2 regions of the Anaerosporomusa subterranea genome follow, and region 1 is predicted to be linked to the other one. Evidence: riboswitches for the same ligand, from Rfam matches in the RefSeq annotation. Region 1 holds a riboswitch; the other holds the start of a gene.

Region 1 (3,415 bases):
CCGAAATCGATATCTTAAACTTGCGCGGCAAGTTAGAAAACTCTCTGTTGTTATGGAAGAAGTCTGACACTTCTTTTAGGATCGGGCTGGCATCGATGACTTCTTCCTGATCATATCCCGCCAGTGGATTGCCAACGATCGTGCGCGGGCAGTCGCCAGCAGATTCAATGCAACTAAGTCCGACTAAAGCAAGTCTCGCAAAGATATCTGGTAAATATTCTACACGGATCCAATGGAACTGAATCGCATGCCTTGTCGAGATATCCAGTAAATTGCGGCCATAATCACGGGCTATCTTGCCTAACGTGCGGGCCTGCAAAGAAGTGAGCACTCCGCCGGGAATTTTTACGCGCAGCAAGAAAAACCCATCTTCTTTCGGCCGAGAAATATACAGCCCCAACCATTTTAAGAGATCGAAGTCTTTTTCCTCAATTGCTGCAAAACCAAGCTTTGCAAAGCGCTCAATATCATTGATGATATCAAGGCCGTCTTTTTCCAATTTAATCAGTTCAACTTTATTTAACTTTGAACGATCTTGAGCCCAAACTGGTTCCATAAATTAAATCCTCCTGTCTGTTATCCAGGGATATCTTCAGACGGCTCCAATACAGGAACATCTACTCTAACTGTATTGGGGTATTTCAATCCGCTGCCCGTATTGAGCAAAACTGTCTTTTCTCCGGATTTTATCCAGCCGCTATTCAATAGCCGTTTATAGGCTGAAAGAGTAGCAGCTCCCTCAGGGCAGATAAATAAGCCTTCTGTCCTGGCCAGTTCCGCTTGGTCATGTAAAACCTCTTCGTCAGATACGGCGATTGTGCAACCGCCGGTTTGCTTGACCGCATCAAGAACCAAAAAATCGCCAAGCGCTTTCGGCACATTGATTCCAAACGCGATAGTGGAGGAATCCGGCCAAAATTCAGATGCTGCCTGTTTTTCTTCCCACGCCTTGACGATTGGCGCACAGCCTTCGGACTGGACAGCGACCAATCGGGGCATTTTATCGCCTATCCAACCAATCTCGCGTAATTCCAACAAGGCTTTGTAAATACCGATAATACCGACACCCCCGCCGGTAGGATAAAGGATGACATCAGGAACTTCCCAACCAAGCTGTTCAGCTATTTCCAGACCCATGGTCTTTTTGCCTTCAATCCGATACGGCTCTTTAAGGGTAGATGCATCTGTCCATTTGTTCTTACTTACCGCTCGTGCGATAATCTTGCCGGCATCGCTGATTAGTCCATTAACCAAATACAGCTTCGCCCCGGCGATGGCACACTCACTTCTGGTAATCGACGGCGCTTCAACAGGCATCACAATATAGGCATCGATCCCCGCCTTCGCGCAATAGATAGACCAAGCCGCACCGGCATTGCCATTGGTCGGCATGGCAATTGCTTTTACGCCAAGCTCTGCAGCGCAAGTCACCCCCATCGCCGCGCCACGGGACTTGAAAGTACCGCCGGGATTTAATCCTTCATCCTTCAGATACAGCCCGGTTGCTCCCAGGGAACGAGCTAGTTTCTCCAAAGGAATCAACGGAGTCATGACTTCTCCTAATGATATGATACTTGTTTCGTCCTGAAATGGCAACAGTTCGCGGTAACGCCACAGGTTATGCTTGCGTCTGGCCAATGCATCTTTGGAAAATGACGCTTTAACTTTGGCTAAATCATACCTCACTAATAGCGGCGCTCCACAAGTCGGACAAAGTTGGGCGATTTTGTGGGGTTCCAAATGCAAACCGCATTTGGAGCACTCTAAATGAGACACATACATGTCTAATCTCTCCCTTTGATTTTCTTTAAAATCTCCTGATCTACCATAACACAAACAAGGCCAAATCATCCCATAGGGGAATGATTTGGCCTTCAGTATTTCTGATCAGCACACAGTATGAAGTTCTCTTAGAGTATACACAAACACTTGGCAGGTGTCAAGGGGATGTTAAATTATTATTATTGACAGTATACTATACTATATGCTACTATTCAATTTAATTACATATCAATTACTCTTATCTAGAGTGGTCGAGGGACTGGCCCGATGACACCCGGCAACCGGCAGCAATGCAGTGGTGCTAATTCCAGCAGAACATTGTTCTGACAGATGAGAGGAGAGCGGAATAGAAAACCCCTTTCCTCGTGGAAGGGGTTTTTATTTTAATCAGAAAGAGGAGGCACCACATGCCAATTAAAATTCCGAACAACCTGCCTGCCACCAATGTTCTCGAAAGTGAGAATGTTTTTGTGATGTATGACAACCGCGCGTACACTCAAGATATACGTCCCCTTAAAATATTACTGTTAAATCTTATGCCGACAAAAATCGTCACAGAAACCCAACTCCTACGTCTGTTAGGAAATACACCCCTGCAGGTAGATATTGATTTTATGTATACCGCTACCTATGAGCCTACTAACACATCACCGGAGCATCTGATTAAATTTTACGAAACCTTTAATGATGTAAAATCGCGCAGATATGATGGCATGATTATTACCGGAGCGCCTGTCGAACAAATTCCTTTTGAACAGGTAGCGTATTGGGATGAACTTTGCGCCATTATGGAATGGAGCAAGACGCATGTATTCTCGACTCTCCATATTTGCTGGGGAGCTCAGGCAGGATTATACTACCATTACGGAATTCCCAAGTATGATCTTCCGCAAAAAATGTTTGGCGTCTTCCCGCACAAACGGCTCTGCCCAAAACATGACAAACTATTCCGTGGCTTTGATGATATTTTCTATGTTCCACACTCCAGACATACAGAAATCCGCCGCAGCGACATTGAAAAAGTTTCACAATTATGTATACTTTCAGAATCCTCCATTTCGGGTATTGGCACTGTCGCTGATATGAACAATAGGCGATTTTTCATTACCGGCCATTCAGAATATGATCCTTTCACGCTAAAAACTGAATATGACCGTGACGTGGCACAGGGTTTGCCAATTCAGATACCATACAATTACTACCCTAATGATGATCCTTCAGAAACACCAGTCGTTCTTTGGCGCGGCGCTGCCAACCTGCTATTTTCGAACTGGCTCAATTATTATGTTTATCAAGAAACCCCCTTCGATTTGTCTAAGCTGTAACAAAGGAGTGTTAAATTGAAGATCAGAGCCGTTAAGATTATCGACGGGGCTGCGCCAATAATATCCTGCCAATCCGAGATTAGCCAAATAAAACTGGTGTCCAAACGGCCTCTGAATGGCGAAGAAATCCGGGATATTTTCCGGATGATATCAGACAAACAAATTACTTTACAGCTGATTACTGTTCATATAACACAAATAGTCTTTTCCGTACCCTGTTTAATGGCAGGCGCTGTTATGGACCTATTTAGCCAATCTGAATACCGCATTAATGCCATTAATGATTGCGCGGAAGTCAATATTTCCGG
Region 2 (3,415 bases), on a different contig from region 1:
CACTGTGTTAACGATCGTATGCAAGCCAACAGCTTTAGCAATGCTATTCAGTTCATTACGCACCGGGTTTTCACGAAGTCCCAGGTTCAAGCGAGGTGACCGAAAGCTCAAAAGATGGGTTCCGGCGGTTGTCTGCTCACCTGAAATGCCTGGCTGAACGATCTTAGCTCCACCAGCAAATCCAGGAACAATGTGAGGCACTATACTGCCAATGCCAATCTTAAAATCTGCTTGAACTACTTCTTTATTAACTAAAATTCTGGTACCATTCGAAGTTTCCCCTAAATCCTCCAGCAGATCAAAATTCTTATAATCATGGTTTTTAATCGTTACCCGGCGAACTACTTCTTCACCAAACTTTAAAAGGATTTCATCTTGTGTCATGAAACGATGCGTACCTAGAGCAATAATGACAGTAATTTGCTCATCTTTAACCCCAGCATCGTTTAACTCATCTAATAGTATTGGAATAATCTTGTCTGTAGGTGTCAATCTTGTGTTATCATCTGCTACCAATACCACTTTTTGAGCTCCTTGGGCAAGCTCCTTTACAGTTTTAGTGCCAATCGGATGGTTGACAGCTCGGACTACTTCCCTGCGAACATCAGGCACTGCTTCAAAATCTTTTGGCGAATACACACCAACAATATTTTTCTTCGGCACGCGGAACTCTTTAGTGTCATTTCCATAGGGGATTTTAATAGTTTCCATGCTTATTACTCCTTAAGAAGTGACCACAGTAGACTGTTATGTACTACTGTGGTCACAATTTCAGTGTCTATCCACTTTTTCTTACCAGCTTGGGAGAATGGTGCCTTTGAAATGATCGAGAACAAATTGTTTAATAGGCTCTGATTGATAAATCTTTGCGAATTTTTGATAAGTAGGATTATCCTTATCTTCCGCTCTGACCACGATCAGGTTAGCATAAGGAGAGTTGCCGTCTTCCACTAAGAGTGCGTCTTTGGCAGGAACAAGGCCGGCAGGAAGTGCATAGTTTGTGTTAATAGCGACGAGATCCACGTCATCCAAGGATCGAGGGGTCTGGGCAGCTTCAATTTCAATGATTTTGAAGTTCTTCGGATTTTCCGCTATATCAAGGACAGTAGCATGCACGCCTACGCCCGGCTTGAGCTTAATAACTCCGGCTTTTTCTAGCAGCAGTAAAGCACGGCCGCCGTTAGTAGGATCATTAGGAATAGCGATAGTTGCTTTCGGCTTCAAGTCAGCGATGGCTTTTACCTTCTTGGAGTATATGCCCATGGGAAGGATGATTGATTTACCGGTAGCGACAAATTTATACTGTCTGTCAGCCATGGCTCTTTCAAGGAATGGCTTGTGCTGGTACACGTTAATATCGAGATCCTTCTGTGCCAATGCCACATTAGGCTGAATGTAATCGTTAAATTCAACGATTTCGACCTTAAGGCCCTGTTTTTCCGCTTCGGCCTTAACCTTTTCCATTACTTGCGCATGGGGGCCGGCAGTAGTTCCGACCTTGATACTGGTTTTAGCGCCGCCCTTGTCAGCTGCTTTGTCAGCTGCTTTTTCAGAACTGCCGCAGCCGACCGCTAGGAGTAGAAAAAGAGTTGTCATAAGAAGTGCAATTGCTTTTGTGAACTTGTTCATGAAATAACCTCCTAAAAATGATAAAATTGAATACCTTTCACCACTGATGTAAAATCTACTTTCTCAATATATCGACTAGCGAGTGGCCTGGAGGTCCCAGAGTGTATGCATCCACTTTGACACCTTAACCTTTGCCCGGAGCAATAAAAAGCCCCTCTCGATGAGAGGGGTAAAACACGCATTGTGTTCCCTCTCATCTTCCAGGATTTCTCCTGCTGGATTTAGCACCTCTGCATTTCTGCCGGTTGCCGGGTGTCATCGGGCCAGTCCCTCGACCACTCTTGATAAGAGTCAATATTCGATTGCTAATATAATATCAGCTTCAAATGTCGTTGTCAATATGTTTAGGCTGGCAATTACCGTCAGTCTACTTTTGGGCTAAGCCTAACGACATCGTCACCACGAAACTTTTCACGATGCAACCCAATCTTTGCAGACGTCGACCCACATCAACCCTTGCGCATATTGATATAATTCATCGCTTGTTAGCTCTATAGCCGAATTACTACTACCGCAGGCTGGAAAAACAGTATCAAACCGCTTTATTGAAACGTCAACATATGTCTTCACCTTAGAAGTCTTGATGGCAAAAGGACAAACACCGCCTACTGCATGACCGGTGAATTCAAGAACCTCATCTGGGGTTAACATCTTTGCTTTGATTCCAAATTGATCCTTAAACTTTCTATTATCCACTTTTGCATCGCCGGCGGTCACAACTAGAATGCATCCATTTTCATTCTTAAAGGAAAGTGTCTTTGCAATGCGAGCCGCAATAACCTGCAACGCCTGTGCTGCAAGCTCTACCGTTGCACTTGAGACTTCAAACTCCATAACATCATTTGCTCTACCTTGCTGTGCAAAATAATCTTTTACAGCTTCAATTGCCATTTTTATTACTCTCCTTGAACCCCACGAGCAAACGAAAAAGGTTTCCTGCGGGTCTTCTTTATTTCTCGAACGGCTCGAAGCAATGAATATCACTCAAGCCGCCGGCGTAGCGCTTTCGGCAATCTTTCTTTTTCCTAATAGTAATTGCCATCCTGGCTTGCAGTCAAACAAAAGTACGCGATCCAAAGCTCAACTTTATTGGTATCGTCTTATACCTTCTCAATATGTAGACGCTACTTCTTATATAATCCTTGGAAAAATAAACGTGATAGCTTCTTCCTCCGGAATAGGCTGACTAAAAACATATCCTTGAATGTGATCACAGCCAATCTTCAGTAGCAGCTCAAGCTGATTTTCAGTTTCCACTCCTTCAGCAACGATGACCAAACCCAAAGTATGTCCCAAATTAATAATGGATCCCACCAGTTGCAACTGTTCTCTTCCATCGGTAATCTTGTCCATAAAGGATTTATCAATCTTCAATGTCCCTACCGGCAAGCTCATTAAGTATGTTAACGAGGAGTATCCTGTACCAAAATCATCTAAGGCAAGCGTCACTCCCATATGTCGCAACTCTTCCAGTTTAATAGCACTATCTTCCATCGATTCGATCAATGCACTCTCTGTAATCTCAAATTCGATTTGTCCCGGTTTTATACCCGCCTTCTTAATCGTGTCACAAACAGTGTCTACAAAGTCATCCGCTATCAGCTGACGCGGTGATATATTAACCGCAATATGAACATTCTCTTTTTCCATATCAGCCAATCGCCGCGCAAACCGGCAAGCTTCTTGAAGTACCCATTTCCCAATCGGCAAGATTAGTCCGCTTTGCTCAGCTAAGGGGATAAATCGGTCTGGCGACACCAAACCAAATTCAGCGCTATTCCAGCGG

Evidence for each region. Region 1 has a riboswitch for S-adenosylmethionine ahead of metA (homoserine O-acetyltransferase MetA). Riboswitches for the same ligand answer to the same signal wherever they lie in the genome.
Region 2: it holds a riboswitch for S-adenosylmethionine, as region 1 does, so the genes downstream of both, AXX12_RS18555 (MetQ/NlpA family ABC transporter substrate-binding protein) here and metA (homoserine O-acetyltransferase MetA) in region 1, are expected to answer to the same signal.

Annotation. Positions count from the first base shown of each region.
Region 1 is NZ_LSGP01000026.1:82,265-85,679, reverse strand. Features, by position in the region: gene AXX12_RS17235 (nitrite/sulfite reductase) at 1-556, opposite strand, end outside; gene AXX12_RS17230 (threonine synthase) at 577-1,782, opposite strand; SAM riboswitch class I at 2,018-2,119, shown strand; gene metA (homoserine O-acetyltransferase MetA) at 2,190-3,107, shown strand; gene AXX12_RS17220 (ACT domain-containing protein) at 3,123-3,415, shown strand, end outside.
Region 2 is NZ_LSGP01000028.1:123,147-126,561, reverse strand. Features, by position in the region: gene AXX12_RS18560 (nickel-dependent lactate racemase family protein) at 1-711, opposite strand, end outside; gene AXX12_RS18555 (MetQ/NlpA family ABC transporter substrate-binding protein) at 793-1,629, opposite strand; SAM riboswitch class I at 1,820-1,920, opposite strand; gene AXX12_RS18550 (YbaK/EbsC family protein) at 2,041-2,520, opposite strand; gene AXX12_RS18545 (bifunctional diguanylate cyclase/phosphodiesterase) at 2,761-3,415, opposite strand, start outside.